Regions from separate parts of the Kribbella sp. NPDC048837 genome, predicted to be linked through region 2. Evidence: riboswitches for the same ligand, from Rfam matches in the RefSeq annotation. Region 2 holds a riboswitch; each other region holds the start of a gene.

Region 1 (3,201 bases), on a different contig from region 2:
CGGACCACCTGAGTCGTCGGGACCACCTGGACCATCCGGGTCGTCGTCCGGGTCCTGCGGGGGCGTGCTCTCCTGGATCGCCTGTTCCAGCTGCTCCTCGTCGAGGCCCGGGGCGTCGAAGGGGTTTCGGCGGCGTCGGTGTGGGAGGGCCAGCTTGGCCGCGGCACGGACGTCGTCGACCTCGACGACGGTGCGCCCGGACCACGCTGCGTGGGCGACCGCCGTACGGGCGGTGACCAGGTCGGCCCGCATCCCGTCGACGTCGAACGACGCACAGATCTCCGCGATCTGGCGGAGCGCGGCGTCGGTCAGGATCACCTCCGCGAGCAGATCGCGCGCCTTCACGATCCGCTCGGCGAGCTCGCGCTGCGGACCGTCGTACCCAGCCACGAAATCGGCCGGATCCGCCTCGTACCCGAGCCGCGCGCGCATCACCTCGACCCGGACCGCGGGATCGCGGCTCGCCACGACGTCGACGGTCAGGCCGAACCGGTCGAGCAGCTGCGGGCGGAGCTCGCCCTCCTCCGGGTTCATCGTGCCGACCAGGACGAAGCGCGCCGGGTGCGTGACCGACACCCCGTCGCGCTCGACGGTCGCGCGACCCATGGCGGCCGCGTCGAGCAGGACATCGACCAGGTGGTCGTGCAGGAGGTTGACCTCGTCGACGTACAGCAGCCCGCGGTTCGCGCCGGCGAGCAGGCCGGGTTCGTACGCCGTGATGCCCTCGGCGAGCGCCTTCTCGAGATGCAACGACCCGAGCACCCGGTCCTCGGTGGCGCCGACCGGCAACTCCACCAGCCGCGCCGGCCGGGTGAGGGTCTCGGGCACGGCCGGGTGCGGGCCGTCGGGGCAGGTGGGATCCGGGTGTTCGGGATCGCAGGAGAACCGGCAGCCTGGGACGACGTCCACCGGCGGGAGGATCTCGGTGAGAGCGCGGACCGCGGTCGACTTCGCCGTACCCTTCTCGCCCCGGATCAGCACACCGCCGATCGCCGGGGAGATGGCGGCCAGGATCAGGGCGAGTTGCAGATCGTCCATCCCGACCACCGCGGTGAACGGGAATCCGGTGGACGGTGAGGCAGGCCGCATCGGCGGTGGGTCCCTTCGTCGAGCGGGTGTCCGCGCCCGCTACGGCTGCTGGTACGCCGTACCGCGGAGACCGCGGCCCGACGGACGGACGCGGATGTCCTGGCTCCCGGGCAGCAGCTGAGCCGACCCGGTCACAGTGGCGGGACCGCCCCGGACTCCCGGCCGCAGCCGGTCACCGGTGTTCCTCCACAACCGTCGGCCCGATCATGGCACACCCCAGCCCTTCACTCAGCGACGAGGTTCACACGCGTACCGAACAACGGGTAGTGGTCCGCCCAGCGCCGAGCCGCGGCCGCCCGTCACACGGGACGCCGGAGCCTGGGGATGAGGACTACCCGTCCGTCGGTACGGCACCTCAGGCCGCGATGCTGATGAGCTCGTCGGCGACCCAGCGTGCGACCTGGGCCGGGTACGGGTCCGGGAGGCCCAGGACGATGTGTCCGAAGCCGGCGTCGACCGCCTCGGCGATCGCATCCTTGGTGGCACCGGGCTGGGCGTACGACACGGGCAGGTGGATCGAGCGGGTGATCGTCGCGGGGTCGCGGCCGATCTCCGCGCAATAGCGGTCGAGCAGTGCGCTGCGGCGTACGACGTCCTCGATGTCGCCGCCCGGGATGTTCCAGACGTCGGCGTGCTCGGCGACCACGCGGAGGGTGGCGGACGAGCGTCCGCCGATGAGGATCGGCGGGTGCGGGCGCTGGACGGGTTTGGGGTTGCCGAACGCGCCGGTGAGCTGGACGTAGCTGCCGTCGAAGTCGAACGGCTCGGTCTCGGTCCACAGCCGCCGGATGACGGTGCACGCTTCGGCGAGGGATTCCACCGAGTGCGCGAAGTCGTCGTACGGCAGGCCGTGGGCTTCGTACTCGCGCCGGGCCAGCGGGTGGCTCGGCCGTGAGCCCGCACCGATCCCGAAGTCGAGCCGTCCACCGGAGACGATGTCGACGGTCGTGGCGATCTTGGCCAGCATCGCCGGCGGCCGGAAGCGGTTGCTGGTCACGAGCAGACCAAGGCGCAGTCGCTGGGTCTGCGCGGCCAGCGCCGAGAGCAGCGTCCAGCCTTCGTACGCCGGTCCGCCCGGGTCCCCGGCGATCGGCATCAGGTGATCGAACAGCCACGCGTGCTCGATCTCCGGGATGGCGTCCGCCTCGCGCCACACCCGCAGTACGTCGTGATAGTCGACCTGCATCGGCGCGGTCATGATTCCGAAGCTGGGCATGGGTTCTCCTTCAGCGACGCCGCAGCGACGGCTCGAGCAGCGCGGGTGGGGTATCGAACTTCTCGTGCGGGGCGAGATCGGTGCCGGGGGCAACGATGCTGTCGACGGCGTCGAGGACGTCAGGACCGAGGACGGTGTCGGCTGCGGCGAGCTGGGAGTGCAGGTGGTCTACGGTCCGTGGCCCGATGAGCGCACTGGTGACGGCCGGGTGGGCGGTGACGAAGCCGAGGGCCAGTTGGATCAGCGTCAGGCCGGCCTCGTCGGCCACCTTCGCCAACTGCTCGACGGCCTCGAGTCGGGCCTGGTTGTACGGAAGCGTGGTGTCGAACCGTTCCGGTGCGAAGACCGAACGGCTGGTGCTGATCTCCTGGCCGGCGCGGACCGCACCCGACAACCAGCCGGACGCCAGCGGGCTCCAGGCCAGTACGCCCAGCCCGTACTCCTCGGTCACTGGCAGGACGTGGGCCTCGATCCCGCGCTGCAGAATCGAGTAGCTGGGCTGTTCGGTGACGTAACGGCTGAGGTGATGCTCGCGGGCGGCCCACTGCGCCTGCACGATCCGGTACGCCGGGAACGTCGACGACCCGAACGAGCGGATCTTCCCCGCGCGTTGCAGGTCGGTCAGCGCCGACAGTGTCTCCTCGTCGCTGGTGCTCGGGTCCCATCGGTGAATCTGGTAGAGGTCGACGTGATCGACGCCGAGCCGGCGGAGGCTGTTGTCGAGCGCGGTGACCAGCCAGCGGCGCGAACTGCCCTGGTGGTTGCGCTCGTCACCCATCGGCATGGTCGCCTTCGTGGCCAGCACGAGATCGTCGCGGCGGCCGGCGATGGCCTTGCCGACCAGCTCCTCGGACTCCCCCTGGCCGTACATGTCCGCGGTGTCGATCAGGTTGATC
Region 2 (3,201 bases):
CGCGCGAGTCCATTGCGGCGGCGAGCTCCACCGACCTGTCCAACGCACCCTCCAGCACCGGCATGGCCGTCGTACGGAACGAGCCGCGGGTGCGGCCGCGCAGACGGCGGGCGGCGCGAACCCGGCGCGCGTCCGTCACGAGCTGCGGTGCGAACGTCAGAGCGACCACACAGGCCACACCCATCTCGTAGAGGGCCCCGGGCAACGACTTGAGCAGCCGCCGGGGACTGGCCAGTGCGTTGGCCGCGCCGACGCAGCAGAGCATGACGGCCAACTGGCCACCGTCGTACAACGCGGTCAGGAGTGCCTCGAGAGTGACCTCGCCGCCGAGCTTGACGCCGTTCGCCCAGTCGGGCAAGGGGATCAGCGGCAGCGTGAACAACACCGTGTTGCCCTGCGAGCGGGTGGACAGCAGCGCCTGCAGCACCACCCGGACGCCGATGACCACCAGACCGAGCTTGAGGAACGCGGCGTAGCTGTGTGCCCAGGGAGCGTCGCTCCGGCGTGCGGCCACCACGAATCCGGTGACTGCGAGGATCAGCACGAGCAGCACCGGGTTCCGCGTCCGGCTGGCCGCGACGGCCATGCCGAGCGCCCACAGCCACCAGGCCCCCGGGTGGAGTGCCCGGGGGATCGTCAGGTGATCGACAGTACGCACTTACTTGGCTGTCCGCCGGCGGTTGAGAGCCAGACCGCCGCCGGCCAGGGCGACGACGACCACGGCGGCGATGATGATCCCGGTCCACGGCGCACCACCGTCATCGTCGGAGGACGATGCGGCCGGCGAGGTCGCGGCGGTCGAGCCGACGGCGGCACCGATCTGCAGCGTCACCGGGGTGTCGGTGGCCGGGACGTTGATGTTCTTCACCGCATCGCCGCAGCCCTTGGCCGGATAGCCCGCGATGCCGCAGGTCAGGCCCTTCTCGATCCGCACCGGCGCGACCGCGCCGAGGATCTTGGCGCCGTTCGCCTGGACGTCCGTGACCACGCAGGTGCCGGTGGCCTGCCCCGGAGTCTCACCACTGGCGGCGTCTTCCGGCGTACCGGGGTCGACGACCAGCGCCACCCGCTTCTTGCCGGTCTCGGCCGGCGTCTTGCCGCAGATCGCCTCGAAGTCGCCGGCGGCACGCGGCACGCGGGGCTTGGCGCCGCCGACGGCGAACCGCCAGCCCTCCACCGCCCCGTCGGCCGGGACGACGGCGTCCGCGCCCTTCGGCGAGAAGGCCCACTGGCCCGAGCTCCACTGGTAGTAGCCCCAGAAGCGATAGCCGTCCTCGGCCTGGGCGGTGGTGGCGACGGTCCCCGCCAGCAGGAAACCCGCCAGCGTGGCGAGGACCAGTCGTACGGTCCGGTGTGCAGTCATCTCATGTCCTCGATCGGGCCAGGTCGGAGCCATGGCCCGGTGGAGGAGGTCCCGCCTGCGCAGGCAGGGTAGGGGCTCCACCCGCGGACCACGGCGGGTAGTTGAGCCTGTCGCCTGCGGCACAGTGTTCCGGCTCGCCACACGAGGTGGCCTACGGTTGCGGGTCAGCGCCGGACTCGGACCGGCTTCCCTGTGCACGCAGGAGTGGTTCGACCGAAGCCTACTCTGCGGAGGAGAGACTCATCGGGCCGTAGACCTCGCGGCCGTCCTCCAGCAGGTACACCTGGCCGACACCGCGCTCGGCCAGGTCCCGCCAGCTCTCACCGAGCCAGCTCTCCGCGTCACCCTGCGCGGAGAACTCCGCCCCGCCGACCTCACCGGGGTCGACCAGGGCGCCGCTCGCGGTCTCGAACCGCCAGCTCCAGCTCATGAGCCAGGCCGGGTCTGCGGCGAGTTCTGCGCGGTCTTGGCCGGGTCGCGCTCGACGATCCCGCCGAGGACCTCGTCGATCCGCTTGAGCAGGCCCTCCTCGAGCTTCACGCCGGAGGCCTTCACGTTCTCCACGACCTGCTCGGGGCGGGACGCGCCGATGATGGCCGAGGAGACGTTCGGGTTCTGCAGCACCCAGGCGATGGCGAGCTGGGACAGCGCCAGGCCGGCCTCGTCGGCGAGCGGCTTCAGCTCCTGCACCCGGCCCAGCACGTCGTCGTTCAGGAACCGCTTGATCATGTTCGCGCCGTTGGCGTCGGTGGCCCGGGAGCCCTCCGGCGGCTGCTGACCGGGCAGGTACTTACCGGTGAGCACGCCCTGCGCGATCGGGGAGAACACCACCTGGCCGATACCGAGCTCCTCCGAGGCCGGCACCACCTCGGCCTCGATCACCCGCCAGAGCATGCTGTACTGCGGCTGGTTCGAGACGAACGGGATGCGCAGCTCCCGGGCCAGCCGGTGGCCCTCCTGCAGCTGCTCCGCGGTCCACTCGGACACGCCGATGTAGAGCGCCTTGCCGGAGCGGACGACGTCGGCGAAGGCCTCCATCGTCTCCTCCAGCGGCGTCTCGGTGTCGAACCGGTGCGCCTGGTAGAGGTCGACGTAGTCGGTCTTGAGCCGCTTCAGCGAGCCGTTGATCGACTCGTGGATGTGCTTGCGGGACAGGCCGACGTCGTTCGGTCCGCCCGGACCGGTGGGCCAGTAGACCTTGGTGAAGATCTCCAGCGACTCGCGGCGCTCGCCCTCCAGCGCCTCGCCGAGCACCGACTCGGCCTTGGTGTTGGCGTACACGTCGGCGGTGTCGAAGGTGGTGATGCCGGCCTCGAGCGCCGCGCGGACGCACGCCTTGGCCTGATCGTTCTCCACCTGGGACCCGTGCGTGAGCCAGTTCCCGTACGAGATCTCGCTGACCTTCAGACCACTGTTGCCGAGATAGCGGAAGTCCATACCCCTGACCCTACCGGCCCGGTCAGCTCGGCTTCTCGCCGCGCTTCACCATCGGCTTCGGGAGCCGCCAGCGGCGCATCTGCATGGTCCGGCGGACCGCGTAGAACCCGAGGCCCTTGGTCGACTCCTTCGGGAACTTCACCGTCACCGCCCGCCGCAGCCCGGCCGAGAGCAGGAACCAGTCCGCCGCGATCAGCAGGATCATCACCAGGAAGAGCAGGTTGACCACGCCGGCCAGCCACGGGAACTGCGCCGAGAACACCACGCCGACCAGCGACACCACCAGCAGCACCGGCAGCGCGAACTCCATCACCGAGTAGCGGGCGTCGACGTAGTCGCGGGCGAACCGCCGGACCGGGCCCTTGTCGGCGGCCGGCAGGTACCGGTCGTCGCCGGTGCGC
Region 3 (3,201 bases), on a different contig from region 2:
GGCCGCCGGAACCGGGTGTACGAGGCGCCGGAACTGATCGACGCCTTCACGTTGCTCGAGCGGCGCTTCGCCAGCCCTGCGGCCGATACCAGGATCCAACCGCCTAGCAGACCCGTGCCGTCGAGGCCAGAACCAACACACCATCCGCATTGACTTTCTCCTCCCCGTCGGGACACAATTCGAACACATGTTCGATCGCGTCTCAAATCGAGGCGCCGTGACGGGGAGCGTGAGAACCGTGATGCCGGAGCCGTTCGACTGGGACATCCTGCACCGCCCTTCGGCGATGGCGATGGTGCGAGGCCAGCTCGGCTTCAGCTGGATGGTGCTGTCCGGCCGGCTCGCCCAACTGACCGACGAGCAGTACTTCTGGCGACCGAGCAGCGAGGCACTGACCGTCGTCCGGCGGCACTACGCCGGCCGGTTCCGATCGCTCGGATCCGGCGAATGGGTCGCGCAATGGCCGGACGAGCCGGATCATCGCGGCCCGCGCACGATCGCGTGGCTGATCGCCCACCTGACCGAGACCTTCTTCGAGCGCTGGGAGTGGACCTTCGGCGAGAGCCGGCAGGGCCGGGCCGACATCACCCTGCACGGCAACGCGCGGGATGCGGTCGCCTGGCTGACGCACTGGGTGGACGCGTGGCAGGAATCGATCGCCGCACTCGACGAGGAGCAAGTGATGACGGTCGGGCTCAGCCAGGCGACCGAGCTGGACGCGGGCGAGCCGTTCGGCCACGTCGTTCTCCGGCTCAATCGCGAGCTCATCCACCACGGCTCGGAGATCATGACGCTCCAGGATCTGTATGCGGTCGCCGCGTGACGACCGGCCGCCGGCGCGACACGCCGCGACACGCGCGGCGCGGCGCGGCAATGCCACGAATTGTCGGAGCGACCACCTAGCATCACTACTGCTGGTGGTTCGGAGCGGCTGGCACCACAAGATGTGGGTCACTCCGAGGCAACAGGGGAATCCGGTGCGACTCCGGAGCTGCCCCGCAACGGTGAGCGGAGACCTTCCGCGAGTCCGGATACCTGCCATCGGCGCGCGCACCACCGGTGCGCGCGGTCCGAGACCTCGCGGGTGGGTCGCAGGGCGTGACGGCAGTGTTCCCGGCCGGTGCGGCCGTGTCGTCGTGCGCCTGCCCGCGCAGTGGTCGAGGACCTCCGACACTCGTGTGGAGAGAGCTTCTGTGACCATCGCCTCGTCCTCCCGGGCCGCCGACCAGGCCGGCCCTGATTTCTCGGCAGACCTGCCGATCGAGCTGACCGTCGTCCGCCGCGACGGCAGTAGCACCGCGTTCGACCCGAGCAAGATCTCCGTGGCCATGAGTAAGGCGTTCCTCGCTGTCGAGGGCGCCGGGGCCGGCGCCACTCACCGGGTCCGCGACCTGGTGGCCGACCTGACCGGCCGGGTCGTCGGCGCCCTGACCAGCCGCGGTGACGCCCGCCGCAGCGTCCAGGTCGAAGACATCCAGGACCAGGTCGAGCTGGCGCTGATGCGCGCCGGTGAGCACCAGGTCGCCCGCGCGTACGTCCTTTATCGCGAAGAGCGGACCAGGGCCCGCACACCCGCCGACCCCGCCGGGGTCACCGAGAAGCCGACGCTGACGGTCCGTGCGGCCGACGGCAGCCGGGCACCGCTCGACACCGACCGGCTGCGGGTGATCGTGGCCGAGGCCGCCGCCGGGCTCGACGCGGTCGACCCCGAGCTGATCCTCGACGAGACCCTCGGCTCCTGCTACGACGGCATCGCGCAGCACGAGGTCGAGCTCGCGCTGGTGATGGCCGCCCGGTCGTACGTCGAGACCGAGCCGCAGTACAGCTTCGCCGCGTCCCGGCTGCTGCTGGACCAGATCCGCCGCGAGGCCCTCGGCCGCGTCCACGGTGAGCCCCGGCAGGCGAGCCAGGCCGACATGACCGCGGCGTACGCCGAGTACTTCCCGCGCTACATCGAGGTCGGCGTCGAGGCCGGGCATCTCGACCCGGAGCTCGCCAGCTTCGACCTGGCCCGGCTCGCCGCCGCGATCCGGCCCGAGCGCGATCTGGACTTCACCTTCCTCGGTCTGCAGACCCTCTACGACCGGTATCTGCTGCACATCGACAAGGTTCGCTTCGAGCTGCCGCAGGCGTTCTTCCTCCGGGTCGCGATGGGGATGGCGCTGCGCGAGGACGACCGCGAGGCGCGGGCGATCCAGTTCTACGAGCTGCTCAGCTCGTTCCGGTTCATGTCGTCGACGCCGACCCTGTTCAACTCCGGGACCACCCGGCCGCAGTTGTCGTCGTGCTTCCTGACCACGGTCGACGACGACCTGGCCGGCATCTTCCACGGCATCCGCAACAACGCACTGCTCGCGAAGTACTCCGGCGGCCTCGGCAACGACTGGACCCCGGTCCGCGGGATCGGCGCCAAGATCCGCGGCACCAACGGTGAGTCGCAGGGCGTCGTACCGTTCCTGAAGATCGCCAACGACACCGCCGTCGCGGTGAACCAAGGAGGAAAGCGGAAGGGCGCCGTCTGTGCCTACTTGGAGACCTGGCACATCGACGTCGAGGAGTTCCTCGACCTGCGCAAGAACACCGGCGACGAACGCCGGCGGACCCACGACATGAACACGGCGAACTGGGTGCCGGATCTGTTCCTCCAGCGCGTTGAGGCCGGCGGCGACTGGACACTCTTCTCCCCCAACGAGGTCCTCGACCTGCACGATCTGTACGGCGCGGCCTTCGCCGAGGCGTACGTCGGGTACGAGGAGGCCGCCGACCGTGGTGAGATCCACGTGTTCAAGCGGGTCAAGGCCGTCGACCTGTGGCGCCGGATGCTGACGGTGCTGTTCGAGACCGGGCACCCGTGGATCACCTTCAAGGACGCCTGCAACGTCCGCTCGCCGCAGCAGCACGACGGCGTCGTCCACTCGTCGAATCTGTGCACCGAGATCACGCTCAACACGACCGTCGACGAGACCGCGGTCTGCAACCTCGGCTCGGTCAACCTGGTCGCCCACCTGACCGCGGACGGCCTCGACGCCGAGCTGCTCCGGGACACGGTGAAGACCGCGGTCCGGATGCTCGACAACGTCATCGACGTGAACTTCTACACCACCCCGGAGTCCGAGCGGGCGAACCAGCGGCACCGCCCGGTCGGCCTCGGCCTGATGGGCTTCGCCGACGCGCTGTTCGCGCTGCGGATCCCGTACTCCT
Region 4 (3,201 bases), on a different contig from region 2:
CCACCGCCACTACTACTCGATCGCCGGCCCCAGCTTCCTGGCCGAATACGACAACACCCAGGACGACGCCAACCACATCCACTCCGTCTGGCGAGACCTCCGCAACGACTGGGGCACCGACCTCCTAGCAGCTCACTACGCCATGCACAGCTGAACACTCATCTGTGCACCGGCCTGAACTCGTGGGTGATCGTCCACGTCGCGGTGCGGTGGCCGAGGCGGTTGGCGTCGGTCATCGCCTTCCGGAAGTGGAAGCCGAGCCAGATCCTGGCATTCATCGTCTCGGCATCGAGGACCGCGGCGCTGTCGTAGTGCCGGGTCGTCATGGTCACCGAGGAGGAGATGTCCAGGTCGATGGACCGCGCACCGAACAGATAGCTGAACACTCCGGTTGCCGCGCCGGTGCCGGATGCGTGCCCGCTGACGTAATCCGGATAGGGCGGGGTCTGGAGCAATGACATCCAGGTGGCGTCGGGTGTGGTCGCCCGGTTCCCGTCGGTGTCGGCCAGCCGGATCGCCGTGATCGGTCGCCAGTAGGCGTAGTCGTACTTGGACCGCCAGCACGCGATCAGCGCATCGGCGATGCTCGTGCTGAGCAGGGCGAACGCCCGGGCGCTGTCGACGAGGTTCATCCCGCGCGCGGCGACCTGCCCACGAAGTGCCGTCTGGTACTGCAGGACGGCGTTGGCGTTCCAGAACAGTGCGGTCTCGGTCTGCCACGCGGTCCGGGTGGATCCGACCAGCGCACCCTTGGCCTTCACCTCGGCGAAGTCCCGAGCATAGGCCTTCGACGTGATCGGGTAGGGGCCGGACAGCCGGAACTGCGTCGGCGATCGGAGTGCCAGCGGTACGACGAATCCGAGCCAAGGCGCGAGCATCGGCGCCAAGGCATCAGGTGTCGGGCGCCAGACTCCCGGGGCGGGCGTCACCGTCAGCTGGATGTTCGCGCCTCGGCCGTCGTCGGCCCGCGCTCGGATCAGCTTCTCCGCTGCGTGCCGGCCGACCTCGGTGCCCCGGACCTTGGCGCGGCTGTCGGGGATGGCGGCGAGCGACGCGGCATAGTCGGTGGCGAGGTTCGCGGCCGAGGCCGGGAAGTAGTACCGCAGGACGTCGTACGCCGCCGTCGCGGCCGCCGCGTCCGAGGAGGCCGGGCCGCGGACCTTCGGTTGCTTCAGGTACGGCTCGTAGCGGCCCTCGATGGCGACCACCGCGTCGTACACGGCCAGCGACACGAAGCCGAAGTACAGACTCCCGACCGGGACCGAGGTCGCGTTCTCGGTGTAGATCGTCCGGCCGGCGATGGTGTTCCACTGGGTGATCACTGCCGGGTTCGAGTGGTTGCCGCCGGCCTGACTCGGCACGGCGGTGAGGGCGGGAGCAGCCAGACCGGCCGTCAGGACGACGACCAGAAATCTCCAGAACTTCAAGCGCATGATTGCCTCCTTCAGGTGACGCCGGGCTGAACGGCTTGCGCTGAAGAAGACGTTGTCGTGCGACGCCGGGGGGCGTCCGCAGTACAAACCCTTGGCATTCCGGCCTACACCTGTTGTCCGCTCGGGTCAACGGCGAAGCCTGCGCCCGGTGGCCGGAGTGGTCGTCGGCTAGAGTCGGCTCGTCATCGACGGCATCAGCAGGAACCCGGTGTGAGTCCGGGGCGGTCCCGCCACTGTGAGCCCCTTGTCGAGGGGGAGTCAGGAACTGCCGCCGTCGTACCTCCGAACGGGGCGTGGACACCCCGAGGAAGGACCGGGCGCGCGTGCCTGCCAACCTGCTGCTGCTCTCCACCGCCGATACCGATCTGCTCGCCGCTGCCGAGGCGGAGGCCGGCTGGACGGTCGCCAACCCGGCCCGGCTGGAGCTCGACCAACTGGCTCCGCTGCTCGACGCCGCCGAGGTCGTCGTGGTCCGCCTGCTCGGCGGCCGGCGGGCCTGGGAGGAGGGGCTCGGCGCGGTGATCGCGTCCGGCAAGCCGGCCGTGGTGGTCAGCGGTGAGGCCGCGCCGGACGCCGAGCTGATGTCGCTGTCGACCGTCCCCGCGGGTGCCGTGACCGAGGCGCTGGCCTACCTCCGCGAAGGCGGCTCCGGGAACCTGCGCAACCTGGCCGGCTTCCTGCGCGACACGCTGCTCCTGACCGGTGACGAGTTCGATCCGCCGCGCGCCCTTCCGGCGTACGGCGTGCGCGGGGAGTACGTCGAGGACGACCGGCCCGTGGTCGGGATCGTCTACTACCGCGCGCACGAGATCTCCGGCAACACCGCCTTCGTCGACGCGCTCGCCGCCGCGGTCTCGGCGGCGGGTGCGCAGCCGCTGCCCGTGTACTGCGGGACCCTGCGCGGACTCGATCCGACGTCGACCGAGAACGCCGGACTGTTCGAGCTCCTGCGCAAGTGCGATGTCCTCGTCACGACGCTGCTCGCCGCCGGGGGATCGGTCGCGGCCAATGCGAGTGCCGGCGGCTCCGACGACGCGTGGGACGCCGGTGCGCTCGCCTCCCTCGACATCCCGCTGATCCAAGGCCTCGCCCTGACCTCGACCCGCGAGCAGTGGCTGGCCAGTGACGCCGCGGTCAGCCCGCTGGACGCGGCGACCCAGGTCGCGATCCCGGAGTTCGACGGGCGCCTGATCACGATCCCGTTCTCGTTCAAGTCGTACGACGCCGACGGCCTGGCCCGGTACGCGCCGGATCCGGAGCGGTGTGCCCGGCTGGCCGGGATCGCGGTCGCGCACGCCCGCCTGCGCCACGTGCCCGCTCGGGACAAGCGGCTCGCGCTGGTGTTGTCGTCGTACCCGACCAAGCACGCGCGGATCGGGAACGCGGTCGGTCTGGACACACCGGCGTCGGCGGTCGTGCTGCTCGGGCAGCTGGAGCAGGCCGGGTACGACCTCGGTGGGCTCGACCTCAGCGAGCTCCAGGGCGCGGAAGGCGCCGACGGGCTGATCCACCGGCTGATCGCGGCCGGTGGTCACGACGTCGACTGGCTGACCGACGAGCAGCTGGCGTCGGCGGTCGCCAAGATCCCGCTGCAGGTCTACGCGGAGTGGTTCGGGCGTACGCCGGAATCGTTGCGCGAGGCAATGACCGGGGCCTGGGGCGCGGCGCCCGGTCAGCTGTACGTCGACACGTCCGGTGACGAGCCCGCGATCGCGCTGGCGGCGCTGCGGTTCGGGAACGTCGTACTGATGATCCAGCCACCGCGTGG

What was found. A riboswitch is a leader RNA that binds a small molecule or an ion and turns the genes downstream of it on or off. The one in region 2 is predicted to bind cobalamin.
Region 1: another riboswitch for cobalamin. It lies ahead of ACZ6O0_RS18185 (putative cobaltochelatase); the one in region 2 lies ahead of ACZ6O0_RS32990 (SCO2322 family protein).
Region 3: another riboswitch for cobalamin. It lies ahead of ACZ6O0_RS27580 (ribonucleoside-diphosphate reductase subunit alpha); the one in region 2 lies ahead of ACZ6O0_RS32990 (SCO2322 family protein).
Region 4: another riboswitch for cobalamin. It lies ahead of cobN (cobaltochelatase subunit CobN); the one in region 2 lies ahead of ACZ6O0_RS32990 (SCO2322 family protein).

Annotation. Positions count from the first base shown of each region.
Region 1 covers NZ_JBVJHF010000003.1:535,828-539,028, forward strand. The annotation lists gene ACZ6O0_RS18185 (putative cobaltochelatase) at 1-1,089, opposite strand, end outside; cobalamin riboswitch at 1,162-1,298, opposite strand; gene ACZ6O0_RS18190 (LLM class flavin-dependent oxidoreductase) at 1,445-2,305, opposite strand; gene ACZ6O0_RS18195 (aldo/keto reductase) at 2,316-3,201, opposite strand, start outside.
Region 2 covers NZ_JBVJHF010000008.1:140,821-144,021, reverse strand. The annotation lists gene ACZ6O0_RS32995 (energy-coupling factor transporter transmembrane component T) at 1-658, opposite strand, end outside; gene ACZ6O0_RS32990 (SCO2322 family protein) at 659-1,363, opposite strand; cobalamin riboswitch at 1,465-1,596, opposite strand; gene ACZ6O0_RS32985 (hypothetical protein) at 1,584-1,793, opposite strand; gene ACZ6O0_RS32980 (aldo/keto reductase family protein) at 1,790-2,800, opposite strand; gene ACZ6O0_RS32975 (DUF3043 domain-containing protein) at 2,823-3,201, opposite strand, start outside.
Region 3 covers NZ_JBVJHF010000006.1:202,891-206,091, forward strand. The annotation lists gene ACZ6O0_RS27570 (Fic family protein) at 1-153, shown strand, start outside; gene ACZ6O0_RS27575 (DinB family protein) at 242-823, shown strand; cobalamin riboswitch at 902-1,057, shown strand; gene ACZ6O0_RS27580 (ribonucleoside-diphosphate reductase subunit alpha) at 1,200-3,201, shown strand, end outside.
Region 4 covers NZ_JBVJHF010000003.1:546,925-550,125, reverse strand. The annotation lists gene ACZ6O0_RS18235 (DUF3500 domain-containing protein) at 1-154, shown strand, start outside; gene ACZ6O0_RS18230 (vanadium-dependent haloperoxidase) at 159-1,433, opposite strand; cobalamin riboswitch at 1,592-1,720, shown strand; gene cobN (cobaltochelatase subunit CobN) at 1,757-3,201, shown strand, end outside.